DNA from 2 places in the Paenibacillus sp. RC21 genome. Region 2 is predicted to be linked to the other one. Evidence: riboswitches for the same ligand, from Rfam matches in the RefSeq annotation. Region 2 holds a riboswitch; the other holds the start of a gene.
What was found. Region 2 has a riboswitch for glycine ahead of gcvT (glycine cleavage system aminomethyltransferase GcvT). Riboswitches for the same ligand answer to the same signal wherever they lie in the genome.

Region 1 (15,456 bases), on a different contig from region 2:
GGTTGCATAAATGCGTATGATTTTATTATCTGGAGGTTCTGGTAAACGTCTCTGGCCTTTGTCCAATGAGAGTCGCCCCAAGCAGTTTCTTACGATTCTGCGTCATGACGAACGACCTGAAAGTATGCTGCAACGGATTTGGCGGCAGTTATCTGAAGCAAATTTGGCAGGGGAGGCCTATTTTTCAACGAGTGGAACTCAAGCTGAGCTGATCCGTGGGCAAATTGGGGCGGACGCTGTGGTAATTGAGGAGCCAACCCGGCGGGATACATTTCCGGCCATTTCCTTGGCTGCGGCCTACTTATATGACCAGGCAGGTGCGTCGCGCGACGAGATTGTAGGGGTCATGCCGGTGGACGGATATGCGGGGGATGAGTTTTTCGAGCATTTACGCAGGCTTCCATCTATATTGGAGCAATCCGGGAGTGACATCGCACTCATGGGAGCTGTTCCAACGGAGCCTTCTGACAAATATGGCTATATTGTTCCTTCGTCATCTCCCTCCCCCAATCAGCCGTATCTCAGGGTTAGCTCATTTGTGGAAAAGCCGGATCTGATTCGTTCGGAGGCGCTGATCCGGGAAGGAGCACTATGGAATTGCGGTGTGTTCGCTTTCAGGCTTGGTTTTTTATTGGACATGCTGGAGCAAAAGGGTCTATCATCGAACTATGAATCTCTTTCGACAAATTATGCGGAATTACCCAAAACAAGCTTCGATATTGCGGTGGTGGAACAGACCCGTCAGCTTTCGGTGCTTCCGTATCATGGGGAGTGGAGGGATTTAGGAACGTGGGATTCGCTGGTGCGGGAAAGGAGCTCGGAGCTGAGCGGCCCGGGCTATATTTCGGAAGCTTCTCATGATTCGCATATTATCAATGAACTGGAGATTCCAGTTAGCATATGGAATGTCCCGGACATCATCGTCGTTGCCGGACCGGATGGTGTGCTGGTGACCGATCGACAGTCGTCCACAGGGATTAAGGATATGGTGACGGAAATTGAGATTGGCCCTCGCTTTGAGGAGCGTTTTTGGGGGAAACAAACGGTGTTGTCCCACCAACAAGCGACCAGCGGCTTACAGACAGTCACCAAACGGGTAGTCATCTCTGCTGGAAGATTTATCAGTTATCATGAGCATCAGTTCCGTAAAGAGGTTTGGACTATTGTGTCCGGGGTGGGAAGCGTCTGTATCGATGGAATAATGCAAACGGTCAACCCCGGTGAGGTTATCGTCGTAGAGTCGGGTACGAAGCATTATATAGGTGCTGTCGAGGGGGATTTGGAGTTCATCGAATCTCAAATTGGGCATATTGTGTCAGAAACCGATATTATTAGATACGAATTTCCCGACTCCATTTAACACTAGATATCGTATGAAGTAAATCTATAATAATAGGACCCAGCCGGTACAGACGATGCTATCATAAGGTAGTGAAGGCGAGTTAGGAACTGTTTTTCTTCAAAACCTTAAATCATCTGAAAATTCCCCAAAAAGGTATCCATGCGGTGAACGCGTGAATACCTTTTTCTGCATGTAAGCTTGTCCGTAAGACACGGTATAGGACGATGCTTATAAAATCAGTTTCTTGGAAATCAGCCACTCTTTTACCACATCCGTACTGAGATCTCTTTCAGGTGTCCATTCCACTTTATCTACCAGCTTGCCATGTCTGAATTCCGCAATGGTGGGGGTGTACTTTACATTGTATTCCTCTTTGAATTTATTCCATTCTGGCTTGTTCTTATGAATTTTGTGAACATTCAAAAAAGTGATTTTGGAGCCCAAATTGTATTGCTCGATCATCTTGTTAAAGTTAGGCTCAAAGCGGTTGCAGTCACCACAGCTGGGTCTGCCGACATAAACAAACACACTTTGGTCCTGCTGGATCATCTTCTTAAAACCCTCAATTGTAACCGCATTCAAGTGATCGTATATTTCGGGATAATTGCTTTTACTCGCTTGAATCTCTTTGTCTTTCTGCTGAACAACCTGCTCGAGATCCTGAAACTTGAACACAGCCGAAATAGCGATAGCAATGACGAGCAGCACAATCACGCTTAAACCGATAATATATCCTTTTTTCACAGAAATCCTCCTTTATTTAACAGTCTTATACACACCATAAACGATATTTCCATTTTTAGCTGTAATACTTGTCTCATTTTTACTTTTTTTCTACGAATCATGACATAAACATAAAAAAGGATATATTTGTAAAGTGCTTGGCTGAGGGCGAATATAAGCTGCTGTGGAAGGAACGCAAAAGAAGCTCCCCGCAAGGGAAGCTTCTTTTATACGTGAGGTAATGTTACTGTGTTAATTCATGATTAGATAACTACTGTCATCAAGTAGTCTTCACGTTTCACTTCAGATTCTGCTGTTTTCAGAACATCCAGGTACTTAGCAGAATTCGTCACAATGATCGGCGTAGCCGTCGGGTAACCTGCGGCTTTAATTTGCTCAATGTCAAATTCGAGCAGCAGTTGTCCTTGAGTAACGATGTCGCCTTCTTTTACGCGCTTGTCAAAAAATTGTCCTTTCAGCTTCACTGTATTCACGCCAACGTGGATCAAAATTTCTGCTCCGTCATTGGAAGTAATACCGATAGCATGTCCGGTCGGAAATACCGTCGTAATTGTTCCGTTTACAGGAGAAGTCAGTACGCCCTCTGTAGGTTCAATCAGAATTCCTTTACCCATAGCCCCTGAGGCAAAAGCGACATCAGAAGATTCTTCGAGTGGCAACACTTTACCTTGCAGCGGACTTACGAGAATTTCCTTCTCAATCACAGTTTCTTTCTTCTCAGGTGTTGGTGCTGCTTTGACAGTTTCTTCTTTTGGATCATCAAAGCCCAATACCATAACTAGCACCATTGCAAGTACAAAGGCAACGAGCAAGCCGATGACAAGCCACAAGAATCCAGCACCAAAATAAGTAGGCAATGCCAACAAACTAGGCAGGGAGAAGGATTTTGCAGTCGCTCCGCCGGAAGCGATAATAGCCCCGCCAATACCACCGGAAATACAAGCATAAATAAATGGCTTTTTCAATTTCAAAGTTACGCCATAAATCGTTGGTTCTGTAATCCCAAAAACAGCCGCCAGCGTAGAGGAACCTGCCAAAGCCTTCATTTGAGTATTTCGGGATTTCAGGAATACGCCCAATGTTGCACCAGCCTGAGAAAGTACGGCTGCTGTAAGCATCGGAAGCATCGTGTCATAACCCAATGTTGCAATATTCGACAGCATGACCGGAACGAAGCCCCAATGCACGCCGAAAATAACAAACACTTGCCAGAATGCCCCGGCAACAGCACCAGCGACCAGTGGGCTTAAATTGTATACCCAGGTAAAGCCGTTAGCCAAGCCTTGACTGATCATGTTACCTATTGGACCAAAGGCCAGGAATGTCAACGGAATAACGACCAGCAAAACCAGCATCGGAACGATAATATTTTTCACAGATTGATGGATAAAGGAATTGAACCAGCGTTCCACATAGGACTGAACCCAGACTGCGAGAATAATTGGAATAACACTGGAACTGTAATTAATCAGAATGATCGGAATACCCAGAAACGCCAATCTTTCCGGGTTGCTTACCGCTGCTATAACCGCCGGATAGACCAGAGCTCCGGCGATTGCCACCGATACAAAGGTGTTTGTCTTAAATTTACGGGATGATGTAACAGCCAGAAATACTGGCAGGAAATAAAATACGCTGTCCGAAGCAGCGCTTAGGATCAGATACGTACCGCTTTTATCATTAATCCAATGGAGTGACAAAATTAATGCCAGAATCCCTTTGAGCAAACCGGCTCCGGCAAGAGCGCCCAAGAGAGGCGAAAAAATGCTGGAAATGACATCGACGGCTTTACCAAGAAAGTTAGTTTTTTCGGAAGACTCTTCCTTTTTCTCACCTGCATTTTCGGCATCCTGCAAATTCGTTTCTGCCATCATATGCTCAAATACTTGACCTACATTGTTGCCGACGACAACTTGAAACTGGCCGCTGCTTTCAACCACCGTAATGACACCGGGCGTTGCTTCCAATGCAGCTTTGTCTGCTTTTGTACGATCATTTAATTTAAATCTCAAGCGTGTAGCGCAATGGAATACCGAATTGACATTCTCTTCGCCGCCAACGAGGGTCACTATTTTTCTGGATAGCTCTTTATCGCTCATGTTCAGAACTCCTTATGAGTTATTCTTGTTATGGATAGGACTTTCTGTTTACTTCATGTTGCTAAGATGCGCCGGCGTGCATCTTTTTAACCTTGTAAACAAGAAAAACCTAAACTCGTGGTAAAAACAACGCACCCTCTCCATAGAGGAAACGCCGATTTCACCATCAGTTTAGGTTTTGCCTGCCTTACCAGTCACAATCCATGAACGATGAAGGTATGAAGTTTTTAGACAGATTTATGATTCGACTTGTTACTTGGCAATGTTATTCCGCAATATTATTTCGCTCGGTCACTCGATGAATATGAATGGTCAGATATACATATTCGTCCTTGCTTAAATATTGATCGTATGTTTTTTCCAGATATTCATTGATCTTTTGCGCACAAGCGAAAGCTTCGGTATATGTCTGCTTTACCTGGTTGTACAAAAATTCTTCGCCGCTGTGAATGACCTCTTTACGAATCACCCGCATCGCAAAATATTGCAAATGCGTCAAAAATCTCGAATAGCTAAAAGAGGACTCGTCCAGCACAATACCGTAATGATACGTAATAATATTCAATATATGTTGAACAATCTCGGTCATTTTCAGCGTAGACTTCATTTCGTTACCGTCGATCCGAGCATTCACCATATGCAATGCGATAAAGCCCGCTTCGTCTTCGCCCAGCTTCACACCAAGCGTATTTTCAATTTTTTGCAGAGCATCCAGCCCAACCTCAAATTCTTTCTTGTAAAAGCGCTTAATCTCATACAGCATCGCGTTTTGGAGCGCGAGCCCCTTCTCTTGCCGCTGTATCGCAAAATGAATATGATCGGTCAGCGTTAAATAAATATTATCGCTTAATTCCGTATCCAGCACTTCCGTTGCATGGGTTACGATTTCATTCACGACCTCCAGATGAGATACGGGAATATCGTTTAGCAGCTCGGTAAGCTTGGCCGTGAACTCGTTTTCATTTAACATGAAAATCTTATCTATTTTATCATCATCGACTTGGTCCCCAGCCACCTTTTTGAAGGAAATGCCTCTTCCCATCACGATGACCTCTTTGCCTTTGTCGTTTTTAGTCAACAGGACGTTGTTATTGAGCACCTTCTCAATAATCATTGAAGTTCCCCCTCCCATCCTTTACCAATAAAAAATGCCTAAGCACAATTCAACACTATTGTTAGCAATAGCACTCAATTGAACTCAGGCATTGCCCGCATCACCGGTCACAATCCTTTATATAGTGCTATTGTAGCACAAAAAAAAGCGATTTCAACATATTTTATTCTTATTCGACAAAAAACATTATAAACACAGGTCCTTTCGCCTAGCCCCTCAGTTAAGCGTTACTCTATGTAGTCGTGCGCTCAATGAGGCTGTATTGCAGGGGTTGCAGCTCCATTTGGCGACCTACGAGCTGAGGGGAAAGCATGTAAAAGGCATTTTGCGCCTGAGCCTCGATTGGATTCTGAACGGTTGTAATGCCCATCGTATGCGAGAGCTCCGTGTTATCAAACCCGACGATCGCCAGATCTTCCGGCACGCTCAGCAGTTGTCTGCGTGCTTCGCAGAGAATACCAACCGCCACATAATCGTTGGAGCACAGAATAGCCTGTGGGAATTCGTCCCGATACTGTAACAAATCGCGCACCACCTGCTCACCATCACGGATGTTATAGATGGAAGATTGATTCCAATGCTGCAATACAGGAAGATTATGCTGCTCCATGATATACGCATAGGCTCGTTGTCTGCTGTGGGTGTTGATGCTGCTTGGGCGGCCAAAGGCATTGGCTATACGAGTATAGCCTTTTTGTATCAAGTGTTTTAGCGCCAGCATGTATCCTTCGTACTGGTCCATGGCGACGGAGCGAATATCGGTATGATCCATTCGTTGCCACGACACGATCGGGCCATACTTGCAATAAGTGCTTAACAAATCGGTATCATTTACACAGGAAATGATGACCAGCGCATCAATTCTTTTTCTTTTCAGATCTTCGAAGGCCTGAAGCTCTTTCTTCTTGTCTTCTCCCGAAGTATAAATTATCGTTTGAAATTCGTACTGGCCCGCCACCTCTACAAAGCTATTCAGAAATGCGAGAACAATTTCATTAATGGTTGAAGTGATGATGCCAATTTGAAGGGTCTGACCCTTGGATAAGGAAATGGCGTTCCGGTTGGGAACGTAATCCAGCTCCTGCATGATTTTTAAAATCTTACTTCTCGTCTCCCGGCTCACATGGGGGGACTTGTTTAACACTCTGGATACCGTAGCTTTGGAAAAGCCCGCCAGTTTGGCAATTTGATCAAGATTCGACATGCTGCTTCTCCTCACATATGAAAAATATTTGACATGAAACGCGTTACAACGTTTAGGATGCTTATGAGGGCATTACGTCTATTTTATAGCATCTGTCGATGCATTTCAAAAAAACGTTCCTCATGTTGTGGTATTATTCTGGCAATACTTGCGATATCGTAAAGCTAAGCCTTTAGGAAACGAGGGGATTTGCGAAATGACGATTCAAATTGCATATTTAGGATTTGGCAAAAGTACAACCAGATATCATCTGCCCTATGTTCAGATCAGGGACGCCTTTCAAGTATCGAGAGTGTTCACACGCCAAGTGAGGGAGGATATGGAAACGGCCTACCCCGACATTCAGTTCTCGGATCAAATTACGGACGTTCTGGGCGACCCGGAAATATCACTCGTCGTTGTATGTACGCCTTCCTCTACGCATTATGAATATGCAAAATTGGCTCTATCCCATGGCAAGCATGTGCTGGTGGAAAAGCCTTTTTGTGAAAACCTTGAGCAAGCGCAAGAACTGATCCAATTCGCCAAGGAAAATAATCTCATCATCATGCCTTATCAAAACCGGAGGTTTGACAGCGATTATCTGGCGTTCAAGGAAGCACTCCATTCCGGAAAGCTGGGAGACATCGTCGAAATTGAATCCCATTACGATTATTTCCGTCCCAATGCCAGTATGCCCGGCGGCAATCCTGTTAACGGAATGTACTACGGACTCGGTGTTCATACGCTGGACAGGCTCATCGCCTTATTTGGCAGACCGGAGCAAGTCGGATATGACATCAAGTCTATCCGTACTCCTCATGGCGCTGATGATTACAATGAAACTATATTATATTACCCGGACAAAAAAGTGATTGTAAAAACTTCTCTTGTGGTGTGCCTGCCTTACCCGCAGTTCACTATTCACGGCACGAAGGGCAGCTTTGTCAAATGGGGAGATGATCAGCAGGAAACCTGGCTGAAAGCCGGCAAGACCCCGGATGCGGAAGGTTTCGGACTGGATAATCCCGCTTCCTATGGCAAACTTAAATACGTTCCGCCCGGAAGTAGTGAAGCTATCGAGGAAACACTTCCTTCGCCAATAGGAGATTATGGACAATTGTATGACTCGTTGTACGAGTCCATTGTGCACGGAACACCCAAGCTGGTTAAGGACGAGGATATTTTGCTGACAATCGAAATATTGGAAAGCGGCTTTAAGCAGCCTTCCCCGTCAATCGTTGATTTCCGGCGATAGGCTCGCCATCAAGAAAGGAAGTTACGCCATATGAAGCTCGGAATGATTGGAACTGGATGGATCAGCACAGAATGGGTTAAAGCCGTGAAGGAAGCTGGCGGCTGGGAAATTACAGCACTCTTTGTTCGAAATAAGGACAAAGGCGCAGCTTTTGCCGCCGGGTGTCAGCTTGAAAACATTACGCTGTATGACAGTTTGGAAGAGATGGCTCAATCCGATATTGATGCCATTTATATTGCTACGCCCAATTCCTTGCACATGCTGCAAGCGCGTCTTTTTTTGGAGCATGGCAAACATGCGATTGTCGAAAAACCGATCAGCCTGACAGAACAGGAATTGCGAGAAGCTTACGAGTTGGCTGACCGAAATGGTTGCTACCTGCTGGAAGCGGTTCGTCATATCCATGAGCCTAATTTTTTGCGCCTTAAGGACAACTTGAAGCGCGTGGGCAATATCCAGGGTGGCACCTTGTACTCCATGCAATTTTCCTCCCGGTATGATCAGTTGCTTTCAGGAGATACTCCTAATATCTTTTCTCTGTCTTATGGCGGGGGTGCATTAATGGATCTGGGTGTGTATTCGCTGTATTTTGCCATTGATTTGCTTGGAGCCCCTACATCAGGCTTGTACCGTGCCAAAAAGCATGAGAATGGCGTGGATTTGGGCGGCCCGATCCTACTGTCGTATCCCGATTTTACACTGGTGATCCAACTGGCCAAAAATGCTGTAACCACCAACCGTGTTGAAATTTACGGGGACCAGGCCACTATGATCTCCAGTGGTGTCTCTGGTATCACGGACGTATCGGTTCTGGATGTCCGTACTCAGGAAACAGATACTGTAAGTACTCCTGAAACTCATCATTTCATGTTTTACGAGGCTCAGGAATTTTATCGGATCATTGCCGAAAAGGACAAAGACCGCTACGAAGAATTGAAGTCATTGAGCATTGAGGTTCAGAAGATCAGCAATGAACTGCGCCATCAAAATGGCATTTATTTTGAAGATGGACAAAAATAACTAAAGAAGGAGGGGATGTATTATAAGTACTAGTAGCTGCCAACCCATGTGAAGTTGCTTACAATGAGGATGGCAAAGGCTGGTCCATTCAGGTCGTTATGGAATACTCCACAAGTGTTTAACATATCCAATAAGAAAAGAGGCTCTCATACTATGACTAAGATATTAAAAGGATTTCCGAAAAACTTTCTGTGGGGCGGGGCAACCGCAGCTAACCAATTGGAAGGCGCTTTTGACGTAGATGGAAAAGGATTGTCCAGTGCGGACGTGATTGCTTATGTACCCAAAGCAGAGCGCACAAACGATCATGCTATAGAGATTTCGTCCGAGCGACTCGAAGACATTTTGTCTGGTAAGGTAAATGCCCGTTTTCCAAAGCGCGAAGGTGTGGACTTTTTCCATCATTACAAAGAAGATATCGCATTATTTGCGGAAATGGGCTTTAAGGTATTCCGCATGTCCATTAACTGGTCGCGGATTTTCCCGAATGGTGATGATGCGGAGCCGAATGAAGCAGGACTGCAATTTTACGATAATGTATTTGACGAGCTGCGCAAGTATGGGATAGAGCCACTGGTGACATTGTCCCATTACGAAACACCGCTAGGTCTGACACAGAAATATAATGGCTGGCTCGGTCGCGAAGTAATACAGCACTACGTAAATTATGCCGAAACGGTGTTTACACGTTATAAGGATAAAGTGAAATACTGGCTGACTTTTAATGAGATCAATGTGATGACGATGAGTCCGTTCACAGGTGGCGGTGTGGTCATTGATCGTGTAGATAACAAGCAGCAAGCGATCTATCAAGCCCTGCATCACCAGTTTGTGGCGAGCGCATTGGCGACAAAACGAGGCCATGAGATTATTCCTGGCTCTCAAATCGGATGTATGCTGGCTCGTATGGAAAGCTATGCACATACGTGTAACCCGGAAGACGTGCTGAAAAGTCAGCATGAAAACCAGATGAATCTGTTCTTTACGGATGTACATGCCCGTGGGGAATATTCAAATTATATGAACCGTTATTTTGAAGAAAATAATATTGTTTTGCACACAGAACCCGGCGATGCCGAAATTCTGAAAAACAACACGGTCGATTACATCTCATTCAGCTATTACATGACCTTGACTGTCTCTGCAGGTCCGGAAGGCGAGAAAGCAGCGGGGAACCTGATTGGCGGCGTGAAAAATCCATATTTGCAATCCTCTGACTGGGGCTGGCAGATTGATCCGATCGGCCTGCGTGTTACGCTGAACACATTATATGACCGTTATCAAAAGCCGCTGTTCATCGTGGAAAACGGCTTGGGTGCATATGACAAGGTGGAAGAAGACGGCTCCATTCACGACACGTATCGCATTGATTATTTGCGCCAACATATCGCTCAAATGAAGGAAGCGATTGCGGACGGTGTGGATCTGATCGGTTACACTAGCTGGGGACCTATCGACCTTGTGAGTATGTCCACTTCCGAAATGTCCAAGCGTTACGGATTTATTTATGTTGATCTGGACGATGACGGTAACGGAACACTGAAGCGCTCCAAGAAGGATTCTTTTGACTGGTACAAAAATGTAATTGCCACCAACGGCGAAGAACTGTAATCCAAGCTAACTGAATATAACCCAATATGGCCTGGGGGCGGGTGCGGCAGAGAACATCATGAGGATGAATCTGGCTGCGCCCGCCTTTATTTTATAGGCTCATCTTAAGATAACCAAACGACTTCACAAATTTTTCACTTGTAAAAAGCTGAAAGTTTTCTGTATAATAAAAAACAATTTCATATGTCTGGTTGATGTTTGCGGGAGATGGAACGTAAGTTCCGACCGAAGGGGCAAAACTCTCAGGTGCTTGGGCTGATTACAGCAACAAGCGGGACCGTAAACGGACAGAACTCTGGAGAGACCCTTAATTGGGCGCCGAAGGTGCACCGCAGATATCATCTGCTTAAACTCTCAGGCAAAAGGACAGAGACGCGAATAACCTGTGACAGGGGATGCCCTAGGCTTTTTTATGAGCTGTTAGTGGCTGAATCCTGCACAAGATGGTTGTATTTTTTCGTGCCTTTAACCTCTCCAGGAGTCGAATCAGCGGATTTGACTCTTTTTTGTTTTTTAATATGCAGGAGGAGCGGGTTGAAATGAATTTGGTACATGTGTTAGAAACGATTAGCAGTTGGATATGGGGGGCCCCACTGATCATTCTCGTTATGGGAACAGGTCTGTGGCTGACCATACGGTTGAAAATGTTGCAGGTTTTCCGCCTGCCTCTGGCGATCAAGCTGATCGGAAAGGCCCCAAATGAAGGTAGTGGGGATGTCAGCAGCTTTGCGGCCCTGAGTACGGCGCTGGCGGCTACAGTAGGTACAGGAAGTATTGTCGGCGTCGCGACAGCGATAAAACTGGGCGGACCGGGTGCTCTGTTCTGGATGGTTGTTGCAGCCTTTTTCGGGATGGCGACGAAATATGCGGAAGGTGTACTTGCAGTAAAATACCGGGTGAAGGATCGGAATGGACAATTTTCCGGCGGCCCTATGTATTATATTGAAAAAGGGCTTGGACGCCGCTTTAAACCGTTGGCGATGCTGTTTGCTTTTTCCGGGATGCTGGTAGCGCTGTTCGGGATTGGAACATTTCCTCAGGTCAAAGCGATTGTATCCTCAACCGAAAACAGCTTCGGTGTTCCACCAATTGTAACGGCATTGATTATTGCTACCCTTACGGGACTCGTTACTATTGGAGGGCTCAAGAGCATTGCCAAGGTATCGACCAAAGTTGTTCCCTTCAAAACAGGCTTGTACGTGTTGATCTGTATGATCGTACTGATTCGGTTCGCCGATCAGATTCCTGCCGCACTCGCGCTTGTGCTGCATTCGGCGTTTTCGACGACGTCTGCGACGGGTGGATTTGCCGGAGCTACGATTATGCTGGCGATGCGCAGCGGGGTAGCCAGAGGGATTTTTGCCAATGAGGCCGGATTGGGAAGCGCACCGATTGCAGCCGCAGCCGCCAAAACCAAATGGCCTGCGGAGCAAGGGTTGATTTCCATGACAGGTGTGTTTATAGATACGATGATTATTTGCGTGATGACCGGGCTGACGCTGCTGGTTAGCGGCGTATGGAGCGGTCCTACCGATGCGGGCTTGATGACGCAGCAAGCTTTCTCCAGCGCATTCCCGCTTGGTGCGGAACTGCTCACAATCATTCTGATTATGTTCGCGTTCACCACGATGCTTGGCTGGAACTACTATGGAGAACGCTGTGTTGAATATTTGCTGGGTGTCAAATGGATTAAGCCGTACCGTTATCTGTTCATTGCGCTGGTTGCCGGAGGCGCGTTTATTAAGCTGGATGCGATCTGGTTGCTGGCAGATATCTTTAACGCCATGATGGCCTTCCCGAACTTGATTGCACTGCTCGGCTTGTCGGGAATTGTAGTTGCAGAAACCCGTACCTATATGGATTCCTTGTATCCTGACAAGAAAAAGGGAATACTTGCAGGTGCCAGTGCAGGAGCAGCCATAGAAATAGAAGAAAAAGGACAAACAGTCAGCTCGTAAAGTCCGATATATCCGGATTTAAGAATATTGACTCTGCAAGATCATTTGCCAGGATAACGAAAGGGAGTGTCCCTCAGCCATTACAGGCTGGGAGGACACTCCCTTTTTGCGTTTTAGAGCAGGATAAAGCTGACTCAGTAAATCTAATCTTTGACTGCTCCAGCTGCAAGATCGGAAATAAACTGGCGGCTAATGAAAAGAAATAAAATGATAAGCGGCAGTACAGCCAACAGGGTGCCAGCAATGACCATCGCATAATCCGTATTGTAAATACCGTTTAATTGGGACAACGCAATCTGGAGCGTAAATTTGCGCTCATCGGTTAATATGATTAACGGCCATAAATAATCATTCCATGCTCCTATGAAGGTGAATGCGCCGAGAAAAGCGAACGCAGGACGTAGAATCGGGAGCGCCACATTCCAATACAGCCGAAAAAAGCTGCATCCATCCATCCGTCCTGCATCCAGCAACTCCTTTGGAATGGATTCCTCTGCATATTGGCGTATCCAGAAGATGCCGAAGGCATTCACCATCCCCGGAATGATTAGAGCTTTGAACGTGCCCACCCATCCAAAGGCGGCCATCATGACAAAGGAGGGGACAAGCGACAGTTGGGAAGGGACCATCATCGTAGCCAGCAGAATGATGAATAATGCTTTTTTGCCCGGAAAATCAAACTTGGCGAATGCAAACCCGGCCAGTGAATCGAAAAACAGCACCAACAGGGTAACGGAGCTGGCTACAAAAAGCGTATTAAAAAAAGCTCCGGCAAAATCAATCTGCTGCAATACTCTCGTCACATTGCTCCAGAAGTGGCTTCCAAACCATAACTGTGGTGGAAAACGATAGATGTCCGAAGTTGTACGGGTAGCCATGACGATAAGCCAGTAAAAAGGAAACATCGACAGAATCATTCCCGTCGACAGCCCGGTATATAAAATAACGGATTTTACACGTGCCTGCATCATGTTGTAGAACCCCCTTTCTGCCGTTATTTTTTACCTTGTACGAGCTTCCAGTTCACGATGGAGAACAGGGCAATAATGAGGAACATGCCCCATCCGACGGCTGCACCATATCCAAAATAGTTGTTAATGAACGATTCACGATACAGATACAACACAATGGTCATGCCACTTGCTCCGGCACCACCGTCATTACCGACCAGCACCTGCGGCTCGGTGAACAACTGCATTCCGCCAATGGTAGACGTAATTACGGTAAACAGGATGACCGGACGAAGCATAGGAATGGTGATGCGGAAGAAAGCTTGCGCTCCAGTTGCTCCATCTATTTTCGCAGCTTCATACAGCACATGCGGAATACTCTGGAGTCCGGCCAGGTAGATGATCGCGTTATAGCCGGTCCATCTCCATACAACCATGGAGGAAACGGCGATTTGGATCCCCCACGGCACATTAAGCCACTGGATCATAGGCAAGCCCGGGAGTTGCAGCAGGTAATTGAGAAATCCGAAATTATTGGCAAATAAAGCGCCAAAGATGATGGCAACAGCCACAATGGATGTCACGTTCGGCAGAAAAAATCCGACCCTCCACAGGGTACGCATTTTGACAAAAGGTGCATAAAGCAGGAAGGCAATCATCAGTGCAAAAAATAGCATCGGAATCGTTGAATACACCCAGATCGCAAAGGTATTACCCACAGCCTGCCAAAATTCGTTATCTGTCACAAGATAGCCAAAGTTACCCCAGCCGTTATAGGTCATATCTCCGATGCCATCCCATTTGTGAAACGCCAGATATAATGAAAAGCCAATCGGAAACAAGCCGAAGATGCCAAACAGCAGGTAAAACGGCGAGATTGCGGCATATACGGCACGGTGCTTCCATATTTCTTTCAGCATATTGACCACACGCCTTTTTTAAATTTTTGATTTTTTACCGCTGTAATTCCCGTTCGATTCGGTCCATCGTTTCCGTCCATAATGCATCGGGATCGGCATCCTGCTTGGCGACATTGGCAAGGCGACGTGTCACAATGCCGTGAATGACAGGATAACGCTCGCCGAAATAGCTGCTTTTGACATTACGTGCGGAGGCGGCAAAGATCAGTCCGGTGGCCTGACCGCCAAAGAAAGGCTCGGGTGTCTCCATGGCAGGATCGTCATAGACGCCAGGAGTGGACGGGAACAGCCCGATTTTTTGGTAGGCTTCCAACTGGTGTTCCGGGTTTTGCAGCCAGGTCAGGACTTCAAAGGCTTCTTTGGGGTGTTTGCTGGATTTGAGGATGGAAATGAAAGATCCACCCAAATTGCCGTCCCCTCCAGGGGCACGGGCGACTCTCCACTTGCCCGCAGTATCCGGCGCAGCCTCCGTGAGAACTTGCTTCATCCAGATTGCACCTATAAAAGAGGCAACTTTTCCGTTATTGACCGAAGCATTCCATTCGGGGGTCCAGCCATCCGCATTGGCGAGTAGATGCTTCTTGTGAAAAGCCACGGCGGTTTGCCAGCCCAAACGGATATGAGGGGATTGATTACCGATGTAGCTGCCGTCCGGCTTGAAGTACAGGTCTGTATTTTGAGCAAGCATCTGATTGTAAACGTTTACAATATTATCAGCTAAAAACGAACGACTTCCGAGCTTTTGCTGAAGCTGTTTTCCGGCAACCATATAGTCGTCCCATGTGCGAATCGTAGCACTGACCTTTTCAGGATCACTGGGCAGACCCGCCTGTTCAAAGAGATCACTGCGATAGAAGAGGGCGGTAGGGCCTGTGTCCATGGGAAAGGCAATCATGCTGCCATCAGGGGTAATGCCCTGATTCCATTTCCACTCCAAATACTGATCCTTGAATTGATCTGCTCCCAGTGTTCTCAAATCATAAAAACGATCCGCACTAGGAAATAACTCTACCATCCAGTCGTTCAAAGCTACGATGTCCGGTTCACCGGAACGGGCTGCCAGAGTCGTCTTGAGCTTGGCTTTGAAATCACCGCCGATTTTTTGGGTGTTCAATTTAATGTCGGGAAACTGCTTTTCGGCACGAGCGAGTAGTTCATCGTCAATAGAACGGTTCCAGTACCATAATGTAAGCGTTATCTTTTTGTGGTTTGGCAAATTGCTTTCAGATGAATGACTTTCAGAGGACAGAGGGCCGC
Region 2 (15,456 bases):
TAAAGCCGGTGATGAGCATGGCTGACGCCAATCCCAGAGTCATGATTTTCGTGGACAGCTTCAACGATCTCGTTTGGACGAAGCTTTCCAGATGCTTATGGTACAAAGAGGTATTCGAAAACCATTGGTGAATCCGTTCAGACCCCCGCATAAAGAAAAAGGCTGCCAGCAGCAAAAACGGCGTAGTCGGCAGCAACGGTACCACCACGCCAATGACTCCAAGCGCCAAAAATAGAAACCCTAAGGTAACATAGATCGGTTTCACTGTAATCCTCCCTAAAAAGATATGATGATGATCCATTTGATGGATAATGATAATCATTATCAATATAAACAATTTAGACAGGTTGTTATGTGATGTAAATCACGCATAAAAAAATCCTCTTGAAGCACATCTCTACAGAACACGCTTTTGTGGGTGTTGGTGTAGATGTATTGGCTTCAAGAAGATTATCGAAAATAACGCGCGATATTACGTTGTTTTATGAATTTATAATATCATATTGCTCCAATACCTGCCGATGTAGCGGGTGGTCTGCGGGTATGGATGTATAGCGTGTCAGCGCCACACCCAGTCCTTCGCTGCGGATCACCTGCTGAAGCTCGACTGCCTCAGGGTCCTCCGCAATATCAAATTTACAGGCAGCAGCCATTCCTAGCGCCAGATGATCCGTCAAGATGCCATACTCCTCCGCTTGCAGTGCCGGACGTACAAGACGGTCATTGGGAGACAGCTTCCGCAAGGGTGAACGTCCAACCCGAGTGACCTCGTCTGTCAGATTAGGGTTGCGGAAGCGATCTAAAATTTTGGAGATGTACTTCTGATGCTCTCCCTGATCCAAACCGAAGCGCTTCACAAGCACCGCCCCTGTTTCCTCCAGTGCCCCTTGGATCGAATCCACCACCTTGTCATCCTTCATCGCTTCCTGAATGGTAGCATAACCCGCGGCATAACCAAGGTAGGCCGCCACGCAATGCCCCGTATTCACCGTGAACAGCTTGCGTTCAATGTAAGGCTCCAAATCCTGCACGTAAAGGATGCCTTCGATCTCTTTATGGTCAGAAGCCATTTGCGATCGATCCACCACCCACTCGTAAAAAGGCTCTACCTGCACGTGCAACGGGTCCTCATGATGCTGGATCGGCACAATCCGGTCTACAGCAGCATTGGGAAAATAAACCGAAGCCTCCGCCTTGGCACGAGTCGCCTCATCCAGTAGCGCAAAAACATGCTCTTTCAGTTGGGCGCTGCCTCCGATTGCATTTTCGCAGGCGATCACATGTAGCGGCGCTGCCCCGCGTTTTACCCGCCGCTTAATTCCCTCGGCAATGCCTGCTGCAATATGCTTGAGGATGCTGACACCCACTGCGGTCGTTACCAGATCAGCTTGGTCTACCGCATCCGCTACAGCCGCTGCATCTTTGCCATCAATCGCGGTTACATTCGTGACCATCTCCGCATCCTTGGTATCATTCGCCAACTCTACAGTGTATTGCTTGCGCCGGCGTAACTCGGATACAAGAGTGTCGTTAACATCCGAAAAGACAACCTCATAACCTGCCCGCGATAGAATCAATCCGATAAATCCGCGACCGATATTTCCTGCTCCAAAGTGGACGGCTCTCATAGCTCCATCTCACTTTCGAACAGATCGATAATTTCCTGAGGGGTCACCGCGTTGCGGAGTTTATCCATGTTTTCTTCCTCCGCGCATACCACAGCGATACTCGTCAAAATCTCCATATGATCGCCGCCTTGTGCTGCGATGCCGATCACCATATATGCTTTTTCTTCCCCAAAATCTACACCTTGCGGGAACTGAATGATCGAGATGCCTGTCGACTGAATAAACGTCTTGGATTCCTTCGTGCCGTGTGGAATAGCCAACCCGTTCCCGATATAGGTAGACACGATCTCCTCGCGTTCCAGCATCTTGTCAATGTACTCACCTGTAATATGTCCGGCATCCAGCAGGATTTGTCCGGCCATGCGAATCGCCTCATATTTGTCTTTGGCGGTTGCGTTCATTTTTACTTTGTCTATCGTCATAATGCTCACGGTAGGTTCCTCCCTGTCCCTAATTTACTGTGAAAAAATTCAGCCAGTTCACTCGATATATAATTGGCGATATGCTCACGGCTACCGTGTTTCAGTAGCGTAACCATGTCTTCCCGAAGTAGTAATGCACTAATCTCGCTCAATACCTCCAGGCTTTCTCTCGGCAGCTCGCGAGGTCCCAACATAAGCAGCACGCAATCTACCTGTTCGCCTGCATCCGCCAGCAGCGGCTCTGCCAGCTTATACAGCGTAAGCGAAGGCTCGCGAATATAGTAGCTGCGCGTATGAAACAAAGCTATGGAGGTATCAGGGATCACCTGACTACCCTGGCGCTCTCTTTCCATGAGCTGTGCAGCAATGCCAGAAGGCTCTGTGACGTTCCCCCGCCCCGCCTCCAGCATGCAGATAGCCTGTACGGTAGCGCGCATATCCATCCCCTGATTTTCCAGCGTATACACTTGAAATTGCTGTACAATGTGTACAATTTCCTCGAGACTTTTTCGCAGCCCCGTGAGCCACTCCATGCCCTGACCGGGCTGGACGGCCTGCTCCTGCTGCTGATCATTGGGATGCTTGAGTGTAATATGCTGGATAAAATGTCGCAGACGGTCACTCTCCTCCTGCGTCAGCAGCGGGCTGATCTTGAGATAGCGATCCGGTTCCAGCGGTAGCTCCACCGTCGAAATGATCAGATCATAATCCTCTTTCGGAATCCGCGCCGCCTCGTACCATGAGGCCCTATCCACGATTTTGATCTGTGGCAGCTCCTTGGCGAGCCTTGTTGCCAGCAGCCTGGATGATCCAATGCCGCTCGTGCAGACGACGATGGCCCGCACCTCCCGCCGCAATTGTCGCAGCCGCTCCAGCGAAGCGCCGAAATGCATGACGAGAAATCCGATCTCTTCATCCGGCACTTCCATTTCTGTCATGCCCGCCGCAGCCTTCTTCACCGAGTCGAACAAGCTGCCGTAATCCTTGCGGATTTGCTGGAGCAGGGGATTACGGATGGATCTGCCTTCCTTCAAACGTTTGAGTACCGGAGCCATATGGGCAATCAGTCCTTCACGCAGAACACGATCCTCTGCCAATGGCGTGTCTGTCTCTTCCTCTACACGACGAATCAACTCATGAACCGACTCCAGCAGTACGAGATCATCCAGCGGCAGCAGCCGGGTTGAATGATCCTCGGCATCACGGAATAGCAGTCTGAAATAAGATCGTTCCGGCTCTGGAAAATCAATATCCAGCGCCTCTGACAATTCCGTGCATATGCGTTCCACCATAGCTGTGCGCAGCATGATATTCTCATCCGAATCTGTTTTGGAATACGAGAGACGATGATCCACAACGTATCCGAGCCGCAGACGTGCCAGCGAAACGCAAATTTGAATCAACAGCTCCATATATTTGCTTTCCACCATGTTTTTCAGCCATTTCTCATGGGGCTGCCAGAGGGCATTTTCCACGGTCAGCAGGTTCTCTCTGCCAATCATCTCCAGCAACTTGTCAGCGACACGTGTCACAGGACGAAGCTCCTCCCGGCTGGAAAACAGATCCGATTCATCCAAATACTCTAGAGCCAGCTCGGAAATCGCCCGTCTTTTGTCCGTCTCCCGGCCTGTAATCTCGACGCCGTACCCGCGTCTGCGCACAAGCACGAGTCCCCGTTCCACGATCCAGCCTTGCAATTCGTCCAGATCATGACTGACAGTAGTTACTGCGACCTTCAAATCAGCAGCCAGCGCCAGCAGCTTGATCGGCTCCTGTGTATCCAGCAGCATACAGAGAACCACGATCTTTCTTTCCTCAGCCGAATATTCGTCCGACTTCGTATGCATCAATTGCTCCCGCAGACATACAAGCTGAGCCGGGTCGGCATCCACATAGATACCAATCCCTGATTTTTTCTCCAGCTTTACCTCATGAGCCGCTAACCAATGCTCGACTGCACTGAGTTCCCGGTGAACCGTCCTTGTGCTGACATTAATCTTCGTGGCAATTTCCCCGGCCGTTACCTCTTGGGACTGCTCCAGAAGATATTCCACGATGTCACGTTGTCGTTTCGTAATATTCATAAGCGCATACCGTTCCTTCCCAAGCTCATCCCTTCCGCAGAACACACGAACTGCATACAAGGCGGCCTGACTACTACAGGGGATTAAGAATCGGATTTCAGACGTTCCACCAGCGCTTCGTATTCAGGACTCTTCAGGAAATTATCAATAGAAATATGCTCGGCATTTGGAGCCACCGTTTTAGCCCGGTCCGTCAACGTTTTTTGCGTAATAACAATATCCGCATCCTGCGGAATCTCACTGATTGCCGTGTTCGTTACCGTGACATCCACATCCGCCTGCTTCATTTTTTTGCGTAAAATCGAGGCGCCCATAGCGCTTGAGCCCATACCTGCATCACAGGAAAAGACGATCTTGTTCACATCTGATTTATCCTTGACCGTTTGAACTTCACCAATCTCCGCAGCCCGATCAGCTTCGCGGTTATCTTCCGTTACAGTGGTATTTTCGCCTGCAGCCTTGCTTTGAGTTTTCATATCCTTCATGCGGGATGCCGCTTCCTCAAGCCCCTCTTCTTTTTGCTTACCTGTCTTGAGTAACACAGCAGCAACAGCAAACGATACGACCGCAGCAGCAATCACACCGCTCAGCATTGGCAAATATCCGCCTTTTGGCGTCATCAGGAAATAAGCGATGATACTACCCGGTGAAGGAGCTGCTACCAGTCCGGCACCTGTCAGCATGAAACAGAACGTTCCCACCACACCCCCTGCTATAGCAGCAAGAATCAGAATCGGCTTCATCAAAATATAAGGGAAATAAATTTCATGAATCCCGCCGAAAAAGTGAATGATAACCGCGCCGGGAGCCGACGACTTCGCAGGGCCTTTACCAAACAGGCAGTAGGCCAGCAAAATACCGAGCCCTGGTCCAGGGTTCGATTCAAGCATGAACAAAACGGATTTGCCTGTTCTTGAAGCCTCCTCCAGCGCAATCGGACTCAATACTCCGTGGTTCAGTGCGTTGTTTAGAAATAATACTTTTCCGGGCTCAATAATGAGGTTGACGAGCGGCAAAAGCCCTGCGTTCACGAGGAACTGTACCCCTGCTGACAACACTTGACTGATAATTTGTACAAACGGTCCGATTGCCACATGAGCAAGCAGCGCTAAAATCGCCCCGATAATCCCTGCCGAGAAGTTATTGACCAGCATTTCAAAGCCTGATTTAACTTTGCCGTCAATCGCTTTGTCGAATTTCTTCAATATCCATGCAGCCAGCGGACCCGCTACCATCGCGCCGAGGAACATCGGAATGTCCGCCCCGACAATGACACCCATCGTCATAATGGCCCCGATCACACCTCCGCGCTGTCCGTGAATCATTGTGCCACCCGTATAACCGATCAGCAGCGGCAGCAAATAATTTTTCATCGGATCAACCAGTTGTGCAAAACCCTCATTCGGGAACCATCCGGTCGGAATAAAGAGTGCCGTGATCAATCCCCACGCGATAAAGGCCCCCATATTGGGCATAACCATACCGCTGAGAAAACGACCGAAACGCTGTACGGCAACGCGAGCGCCTCCGTTTGAATTGGACTTTGCGTCCACTGTGCTCATATTCATATCCTCCTTATAGGTCAGTATTTTGCATCATTCGATTCCCAACGCTCGAAAGTACAATAGATAAACGAACTAAACCGTTTCGATCTATCTATTGCTGATTTGAAATCGCTCTTGGGATTGTTGCAAAATACCCAGGTAATAAGCATCACTACCTTTTCTTAAAATTCATACTAAATGACAACGCTATCTTCATCAACGAAATGAAAACGTACTTTCGTCATGAACGTTGATGACAACATTTAAATTTAAGATAAACAGGCGCGAAATCATTAGGCATAATTCCTCTTAATGTGGCCTGAAACGTTAGAATTTAGTCGAGAAACCATGCGTCATCTATACCATTTCTATACAAGGAATATCCTCCAAACAAGGGAAAAAGAACGTAATTACGCTTGCCAAAAAAGACAGCAAAAAATAGCCGCTATGCCCAATCATCGCGACTATTTTTATACAAAACCGAGTGGACAAACGCCACTCTTATTCAGTTATCCAACCTACTTTGCCCCATTATTACTCATTGGCAGTCAACTGCTCGTACTGATCCGCAGACAGCAGCTTGCTTAATGATTCCTCTACATCTCCTCCAATCTCCACTTCGATCATCCAGCCTTTTTCATAGGGAGACTCGTTCACCAGCTCAGGCGTACTTTCCAGCGCTTCATTCACCTTCAACACCGTTCCCGTCACCGGAGCGAACAGGTCGGATACTGTCTTTACCGATTCAATAGTACCGATCTCTGCCCCCTGCTCAATCGTTGCTCCCTCCCCAGGCAGCTCCACAAAAACGATATCCCCCAGCTGATGCTGTGCAAAGTCCGTAATACCGATTCGTACCGTTCCATCCTCTGTGCGCTGAACCCACTCATGTTCCTCTGTGTACCAAAATTGCTGCTTCACTTCACTCATCCTGCTCGCCTCGCTTCCATATGGATTACATCGTTTCGCCTACCCGTCTGTGACAGGTTAAGATTATGACAACAAGAACTCTCATGTCAATAATACTAACAAAAATATTTCACATTTCTCCATATATCGTTCTAGCTAAAAATACGGCAGGATATAACAAACGCTTACATATCCTTATTTATGAATAAAATGTTTTATAAAATGATGTTGATGACATTTTTGTTGACATTTCAAATAAATTTGCGTATTAATGGGTTATAACAAGTGCTTTTAGAAATACCCGATAACTGTAAACGCGGATGAACGTGGAGGGAGAGACTGCCAAAACTCGCATAGCTGTTGCCGCCTGTGAAAACAAGGTAGCAAGCGAGTCGGATCAAGCTGTTACCGGCAGGGCCGGATGACGTATAGCTGATCCAAGGGCAGCGCCGAAGGAGTAAACCTGCACCGCAGGTGAATCTCTCAGGCAAAAGGACCTCTGCCGGACGCATCTCTGGAGAGCATTCGCCATACAGGCGGATCACCCAAGGGGAAACCTGGTACACACCGGGGTAACTCTCAGGTATCAAGGACAGAGCTGAAGAAAAGTGTGTGGACTGCCGTCCATACGTTTTTTTCAGCCTGTCTTTTTTGTTTAGCTGATCACACTGGATAGGAGTGAAAAAATGACTAACTTGCGAAAAACGTCGCTGTATTCCTCCTACGGCACGCTGCCGGGGGTTCGTTGCATTGATTTTGGCGGCTGGGAGCTGCCTGTACAGTTCAGCGGCATTCAAAAGGAGCATGAGGCTGTCCGACAACGTGCGGGATTGTTCGATGTATCGCATATGGGTGAATTCCTGGTCGAGGGCCAGGAAGCCGAAGCATTTCTGCAACAGGTGACGACGAACGATGTCAGCCAATTGGAGCCGGGCCAGGCCCAATATTCGCTGCTGTGTTACCCGGATGGAGGTGTAGTAGACGACCTGCTTGTTTACCGCAAAGGGCCGGAGCGTTACATGCTCGTTGTGAACGCCTCGAATATCGACAAAGATTGGGATTGGTTGCTTCGCCATGCTCCTGCATCCGTTCATCTGGAAAACGTATCAGATGCGGTAGCACTGCTGGCATTGCAAGGACCTGAAGCTGCGCGTATTGCCGCAGCCGTGACAGACACGGACATTACGAAGCTGGCATCCTTCCGATTCAATGAGGATGTGCAATTGTTCGGGGCAAAAGCGCTCGTCTCCCGCACCGGATACACGGGGGAAGACGGCTTTGAATTTTATGTGCCCACGGCGGATGCACCGGCAGTGTGGGACGGATTGCTTCGCATCGGTGAGCCGTATGGTCTGGTTCCCGCCGGACTTGGAGCCAGGGATACGCTGCGCTTCGAGGCGCGGCTACCGCTGTACGGACAGGAGTTGTCCGCTACCATTTCGCCACTGGAAGCTGGTTTAGGCTTCTTCGTCAAGCTGAATAAGGGAGATTTTATCGGGAGAGAGGCCCTGCAACGTCAGAAAGAACAAGGTATTCCCCGCAAGCTGATCGGACTGGAAATGCTCGACCGCGGCATCCCGCGTGCCCATTATCCCGTTTTTGCGGAAGGACAGCACATTGGCGAGGTCACAACGGGAACCCAGTCGCCCACCTTAAAGCGTAATCTGGGTTTGGCTCTGGTGGACAGTCATTTCAGTTCCCTATCCACACCGCTGGAGGTCGAGATTCGTGGCAAGCGCCTGCGCGCCGAGGTAGTAGCAGCGCCCTTTTATAAACGTCCACGCTGATTTAAACGCTCGTCTTACTATAACTATCGTGATCCGTTACTAACCGCTGCCCAGTGGGCAATCGTTTATTAATCATTTGTTAATCGTTTTACGTTTTTACGATCTTGTTGGTTGAAAGGAGCCAGACCCAATGAAACAACACCGCTATCTTCCCATGACCGAGCAGGATCAAGCTGAAATGCTGCGCGTGGTCGGCGCATCGTCCATCGACGATTTATTCAGCGATATTCCCGAGGCGATCCGGTATAAGGGGGAGCTGCTCCTGTCTTCTCGGTTAGACGAAAGAGCCTTAACCCGCCACTTATCAGGACTGGCCGGGCAAAATGCCAATACTGACACGCACGCCAGCTTTCTCGGCGCAGGGATTTACGATCATCATATTCCATCCGTCATCCAGCATATCACTTCACGCTCGGAATTTTATACGGCCTACACTCCTTATCAACCGGAGGTAAGCCAGGGCGAGCTGCAAGCCATCTTCGAATTTCAATCGTATATATGCGAATTAACAGGCATGGCTGTAGCCAATGCCAGTATGTATGATGGAGCGACTGCGCTGGCAGAAGCGGGCTCATTGGCCGCCGCTGCCACCCGCCGCAAGCAGCTTATCGTATCGCGGACCGTCCATCCGGAGGCACGTCAGGTGTTGGCTGCCTATGCACGCGGGCTGGATTTGGATGTCGTGGAGATCGACTGTGCAGATGGTGTAACTGACGTGAAGGCATTAACGGCGGCCATATCGGAGCAGACGGCGGCAGTTTTGGTCCAAAGCCCTAATTTTTTCGGGGCCGTGGAAAATCTGAAGCCGATGGCTGACCTGATCCATGCGCACAAGGGTCTTATGGTCGTCAGTGCCAATCCACTGGCATTGGGCTTGCTGGAAGCGCCCGGCAAGCAGGACGCGGATATTGTCGTAGGAGACGCGCAGCCGCTTGGCATCTCCTCCTCCCTCGGTGGCCCAACCTGTGGTTACTTTGCCGTTTCTCAGGCGCATATGCGCCGTATCCCCGGCCGTATTGTGGGCCAGACCACAGATCGCAACGGTAAACGCGGCTTCGTGCTGACCTTGCAGGCACGGGAGCAGCATATCCGTCGGGAAAAGGCCACCTCTAACATATGCTCCAATCAGGCACTGCTCGCTTTATCTGCCTCTGTGTATTTGTCCGTCATGGGTAGACAGGGCATCGCGGAAGTAGCCGAGCTAAACCTGCACAAAAGCCGCTACGCATTGGAGCAACTACTCGGCTTGAAGGGCGTGACTGCCTCCTTTACTGCACCCACCTTTAACGAGTTTGCCCTGCGGTTACCTGAGGGTACCGATATGAATAAACTGCAAGCCGGATTGCTTGCTGCCGGATTTATCGGCGGCTACGATTTAGGGCGAGATTATGAGGAATATGCAGGTCACTTGCTGATTGCCGTGACAGAGCAACGAACAAAGGAAGAGATCGATCAATTCGTGCATACCTTGGGGGGATTGCTATGACGCATATTACAGGACAAGATCAGGGTACACCGAATCCGGAAGTCGAATCCAGTCGGAATCAGATGAAAAAGCATGAGCAAGCGCTCATTTTTGAATTGAGCAGACCGGGCCGTATCGCCTATTCCCTGCCTGAATGCGATGTTCCCCGGCGTCCGGTGGCAGAGCTTTTGCCGGATTATGCGCAGCGCAGCGAGCCTGCGGCATTGCCCGAGGTATACGAAGTAGACGTTATTCGACATTATACCGCACTGTCACGGCGTAATTTTGGCGTGGACAACGGATTTTATCCGCTCGGCTCCTGTACGATGAAATACAACCCCAAGGTAAACGAGGATGTCGCCCGTTATGCAGGCTTCGCCAAAATCCATCCGTACCAGCCGGAGGACAGCATCCAGGGAGCCATGGCGCTGCTCCATACGCTTCAAAACGATCTGGCCGCGTTAACCGGCATGGATGCCGTCACCCTTCAGCCCGCCGCGGGCGCCCATGGCGAATGGACCGGGCTGATGATGATCCGCTCCTACCACGAAGCACGTGGTGAGCGACGTACCAAGGTGCTCGTGCCGGATTCCTCGCACGGAACGAACCCCGCCAGCGCCACTGTGGCAGGCTTCGAAACGGTCACCCTCCCCTCCACACCGCAGGGGCTGGTGGATCTGGACGCGCTGCGTCAAGCCGTAGGCAACGACACCGCTGCGCTTATGCTGACCAACCCGAACACGCTCGGGCTGTTCGAGAAGCAAATCGCTGACATTGCCGCGATTGTGCATGAAGCGGGTGGCCTGCTCTACTATGATGGCGCGAACTCCAACGCCATTATGGGGATCACCCGCCCCGGGGATATGGGCTTTGACGTGGTGCATCTCAATTTGCACAAAACGATGAGTACCCCACATGGCGGAGGCGGGCCCGGCGCGGGACCTGTGGGGGTAAAGCAGCGGCTCATTCCGTATTTGCCCAAGCCGCTTGTCGTGCGTGATCCACAGGGCACGTACCACTGGGACCGAGAACAGGGCGATTCCATCGGACGGGTCAAAGCCTTTTACGGCAACTTCGGTATTCTCGTCCGTGCCTATGCCTATATCCGCAGCTATGGTCCTGACGGCTTGAAGCGGGTATCCGAATGTGCCGTACTGAATGCCAATTATATGATGCATCGGCTGGCTCCGCATTTTGACATCCCCTATCCAGGCTATTGCAAACACGAATTTGTGATGTCCGGACGAGGCTTAAAGAAATTCGGAGTGCGTACACTTGATGTTGCCAAGCGATTGCTCGATTTCGGCTACCATCCGCCTACGATCTATTTCCCGCTGAATGTAGAGGAATGTATCATGATCGAGCCGACAGAAACGGAAAGCAAGGAGACGCTTGATGCCTTCATTGACACCATGATCCAAATTGCGCGGGAAGCGGAGGAAACGCCTGAATTGGTGCTGAATGCTCCATATACCACTCCAGTCACGCGACTGGACGAAGCAACTGCAGCTCGCAAGCCTATATTGAATTGCTCATGCAGCTAAAAGAAAAATCCAATTTTGGGTATACAAAAAAGCCGGTATCTGTTAGATACCGGCCGCTGTATGTAGACAGCAATTTTTGTTGGAAAAAGATATACCTTGAAAAGGTGATACCCTTCCTTAGCCTTCAATGCTTTGAACCAATTCAACAACCTGCTCGGCTGTTTGCATGTCCAAAGCTTTTGCAGCCAGTTTCTCCATGTCCGCGCGGGACAATTTCGAAATTTGACTGCGTGCTGGCAGAATGGAAGTGGCACTCATGCTGAACTCATCGAGTCCCAGACCCAGCAGCAATGGAATTGCTGTTGTATCCCCTGCCATTTCACCGCACATACCAACCCAACGTCCTTCACGGTGAGCGGCATCAATAACCATTTTCACCAGACGCAAAATGGATGGGTTATATGGTTGATACAAATAAGATACCCGTTCGTTCATGCGATCCGCTGCCATCGTGTACTGAATCAGATCGTTCGTACCGATACTGAAGAAATCAACCTCTTTCGCGAATTGGTCAGCCAATACCGCTGTAGAAGGAATTTCTACCATGATGCCCAACTGAATTTCTTCAGATACGGCTACACCCTCGGCTACCAACTTTTCCTTTTCCTCCAGCAACACAGCTTTGGATTCACGGAATTCGTTTAGCGTAGCAATCATCGGGAACATGACCCGCAGGTTACCATGTACACTTGCCCGCAGCAAAGCACGCAATTGAGTACGGAAAATGTCCTGACGGTCCAGACACAGACGAATAGCACGGAATCCGAGGAACGGATTCATTTCCTTCGGCAGATCCAGATAAGGAAGCTCTTTGTCGCCACCGATGTCCAACGTGCGGACTACAACTGGTTTGCCTTCCATTCTTTCCAGAACGGTTTTGTATGCTGTGTATTGTACTTCTTCGGATGGAAGCTTATCGCGTCCCATGTACAAGAATTCAGTACGATACAGGCCGACGCCTTCGCCACCGTTATCCAGTACACCAGCTACATCGTTAGGCGTACCGATATTGGCTGCCAGTTCGACGTGCACACCATCGACGGAAACCGTAGCTTCGCCGCGCAGCTTCCGCCACTCTTCGCGTTGCTTGTCGTATGCCACCTGTTTAGCCCGGTATTCAGCAACGATCTCTTCGGAAGGGTTCACGAATACGTGACCATCCAGACCGTCGACGATAATCAAATCGCCGCTTTTAGCTTGGGACAGTATATTTTTAGTTCCTACAACCGCAGGAATTTCAAGTGAACGAGCCATAATAGCCGAGTGCGAAGTACGTCCGCCGATGTTGGTTGCAAAGCCTTTAACAAATTCGCGATTCAGCTGAGCTGTGTCGGAAGGTGTCAAATCTTCTGCAAGTACAATCGTTTCTTCGGCAATTTCTGCAGGACTGACAAAATGAACACCAAGCAGGTGATTCAGGATCCGCTTGGTTACATCACGCATGTCCGATGCGCGTTCTTGCAAATAAGCACTTTTCATGTTTTCGAACATGGAAATAAACTGTGAAGCTACTTCGTTCAGAGCATAGTCAGCATTAAGCTGCTCGTCTCTGATCTTAGCTTTAACTGGATCGATCAGTTCAGGATCATTCAGGATCAACAGGTGAGAAGCAAAAATTTCTGCTTTTTTCTCGCCCAGCTCCTGTAAAGTTTTCTCCTTAATCGCTTCCAATTCGGTTTGAGATTCTACTAAAGCCGCATCCAATCTTGCAATTTCAGCTTCAGCATCACCAACCGCGCGTCTCTCTACAGCGTAATTCGGATGCTCCAAGATAAACGCCCGGGCAATGGCGATGCCTGCCGAAGCGGCAATCCCGGAAATTTTAAGCATGAATTTCGCCCAGCCCTTCGTTAACGATTACATTTTCAAGAGCTTTCAGAGCGTCAGCAGCTTCAGCGCCTTCACAGATGATGTTGATGGTATCGCCTTGTTCCAGACCAAGAGACAATACACCCAGAATGGATTTCAAAGTTACTTTTTTACCGTTAGCTTCGGCAAAAGATTCAGCACCGCTGAATTTGTTAGCTGTATTTACCAGCGCTGTTGCAGGACGTGCATGGATACCGTCTTCATCTGTAATTCTAAAAGTTGTTTGCATAATTGTTCCTCCCACTTTCCTAATGGATAATATTTGTTTACACGCAGTATACGTGTAGTGAAACCGGGTCGATGTGAGGCGACCTAAGCCGCCTCATCACGAATCCGAAACACATAGAGTTTATTTTATCGTAATTATACCATCTTCGCCAGCCTTCAATACTCCAGTTTTGTTTAAAGTTACCGAAGAGCCTTCTGGAAGGTTGGTAAAAATGACTGGTGAGATGATGGATTTTGCGTTAAGCTTCACGTATTCCAGGTCTACTTTCATAATCGGTTGACCGGCTGACACAAGATCGCCTTCGTTCACCAAAACGTCAAATCCTTGGCCTTTAAGCTTTACTGTGTTCACCCCGATATGAACAAGTACTTCCTTACCGCCGTCAGATTGGATACCAATGGCATGCTTGCTTGGGAATACATTGAATACTTTACCATATACAGGCGACACAATCGTTCCATCATTTGGCACGACAGCAAAGCCGTCTCCTGTCATACGTTCTGCAAATACCGGATCAGGAACAGTCGAAATATCAACCAATTCTCCGTTAACAGGCATCACGATATCTTCAACAATGATGGTCTGTTTTTGTTCGCCAGCTTCCTTCTCTTCTTGCGGAGCAGGTTGAGCCGAGGCCGGAGCCGGAGCAGGTGTGCGTCCCGCCATAATATCAGCCATTTGCGTTTTAATCGTGTCGGAACGTGTACCGAAAATGGCTTGTACGTTGTTGCCGACTTCGAGTACACCCGCTGCGCCAAGCTGTTTGAGGCGAGCCTTGTCAACGTTGGACTTCTCGTTAACTTCAATACGAAGACGTGTGATACAAGCATCTAAATGCTTGATATTGGACGCCCCGCCGAAAGCTGCCAAAATATTGCCTGGAAGCTCGTCTGTGGTACCGACTGCGGCCCCTTCAACATTTTCTGTAGCTTCTTCACGCCCTGGTGTCTTCAGGTTAAACTTCCGTATGATGAATCGGAATCCGAAGTAGTAAATAACCGCCAAAATCAGACCGACGATGATGACGTACCACCAAGGCGTACGATTCGGAATAATCCCGAAAATCAGGAAGTCGATAAATCCGCCGGAGAAGGTCATACCGATTTTAACATTCAAAATTTGCATCGTCATGAACGACAGACCTGCAAACACAGCGTGCACTGCGAACAGCAATGGAGCTACGAACAGGAAGGAAAATTCCAGTGGCTCCGTAATCCCTGTCAGGAAAGAAGTCAAAGCTGCTGAACCCATAATACCTGCTACATATTTTTTGTGTTCCGGTCTTGCTTCATGATACATCGCTAGCGCTGCGGCTGGCAAACCGAACATCATGAATGGGAACTTACCAACCTGGAACGTACTTGCTGTCAAAGCAACTCCATCGCGAAGCTGGTTAAAGAAGATTTGCTGGTCACCATGAATCGTTTGACCGGCTTTGTTCACGTATTCGCCGAACTCAAACCAGAACGGTGAATACCAGATGTGATGCAATCCGAAAGGAATGAGCGAGCGTTCAATCACCCCAAATATGAAAGCTGCCAGCGTCGGATTGGAGTCAACCATAAAGTGTGATACAACGTTCAGTCCTTGCTGTACGGGAGGCCACACAATGACCAGCAATAGTCCGATTAGCAATGAAGATACTGCCGTTACAATCGGAACGAAGCGCTTACCCGCGAAAAAGCCCAGATACGAAGGAAGCTCGATTTTGAAAAAGCGATTGTACATGGCCGCGGCCAGTATACCGATGATAATCCCGCCGAACACCCCGGTTTGCAGCGTTGGAATCCCCAACACGTTCGCATAGCCCGGTATTTTTTGAGCAATCAGACCCGGTGTAACACCTACAGCTGTACCCAATGTAATATTCATAACGAGATAACCGATGATCGCAGCCAATCCTGCTACGCCTTCACCGCCTGCCAGACCGACGGCTACGCCGACTGCAAACAACAGTGCCAGATTATCAAAAACA

Region 1: it holds a riboswitch for glycine, as region 2 does, so the genes downstream of both, ABIA61_RS17320 (alanine/glycine:cation symporter family protein) here and gcvT (glycine cleavage system aminomethyltransferase GcvT) in region 2, are expected to answer to the same signal.

What each region holds. Positions count from the first base shown of each region.
Region 1 covers NZ_JBIYCS010000005.1:58,702-74,157, reverse strand. Annotated here, with positions in the region: gene ABIA61_RS17360 (sugar phosphate nucleotidyltransferase) at 11-1,360, shown strand; gene ABIA61_RS17355 (thioredoxin family protein) at 1,571-2,086, opposite strand; gene ABIA61_RS17350 (beta-glucoside-specific PTS transporter subunit IIABC) at 2,329-4,185, opposite strand; gene licT (BglG family transcription antiterminator LicT) at 4,451-5,299, opposite strand; gene ABIA61_RS17340 (LacI family DNA-binding transcriptional regulator) at 5,532-6,503, opposite strand; gene ABIA61_RS17335 (oxidoreductase) at 6,700-7,740, shown strand; gene ABIA61_RS17330 (Gfo/Idh/MocA family protein) at 7,771-8,760, shown strand; gene ABIA61_RS17325 (glycoside hydrolase family 1 protein) at 8,914-10,371, shown strand; glycine riboswitch at 10,563-10,639, shown strand; glycine riboswitch at 10,657-10,751, shown strand; gene ABIA61_RS17320 (alanine/glycine:cation symporter family protein) at 10,911-12,329, shown strand; gene ABIA61_RS17315 (carbohydrate ABC transporter permease) at 12,473-13,300, opposite strand; gene ABIA61_RS17310 (carbohydrate ABC transporter permease) at 13,324-14,199, opposite strand; gene ABIA61_RS17305 (ABC transporter substrate-binding protein) at 14,234-15,456, opposite strand, start outside.
Region 2 covers NZ_JBIYCS010000009.1:132,479-147,934, forward strand. Annotated here, with positions in the region: gene ABIA61_RS22890 (DUF454 family protein) at 1-265, opposite strand, end outside; gene ABIA61_RS22895 (mannitol-1-phosphate 5-dehydrogenase) at 483-1,628, opposite strand; gene ABIA61_RS22900 (PTS mannitol transporter subunit IIA) at 1,625-2,059, opposite strand; gene ABIA61_RS22905 (BglG family transcription antiterminator) at 2,056-4,134, opposite strand; gene ABIA61_RS22910 (PTS mannitol transporter subunit IIBC) at 4,218-5,696, opposite strand; gene gcvH (glycine cleavage system protein GcvH) at 6,213-6,608, opposite strand; glycine riboswitch at 6,908-7,096, shown strand; glycine riboswitch at 7,097-7,193, shown strand; gene gcvT (glycine cleavage system aminomethyltransferase GcvT) at 7,274-8,374, shown strand; gene gcvPA (aminomethyl-transferring glycine dehydrogenase subunit GcvPA) at 8,505-9,860, shown strand; gene gcvPB (aminomethyl-transferring glycine dehydrogenase subunit GcvPB) at 9,857-11,383, shown strand; gene ptsP (phosphoenolpyruvate--protein phosphotransferase) at 11,501-13,213, opposite strand; gene ABIA61_RS22940 (HPr family phosphocarrier protein) at 13,206-13,481, opposite strand; gene ptsG (glucose-specific PTS transporter subunit IIBC) at 13,602-15,456, opposite strand, start outside.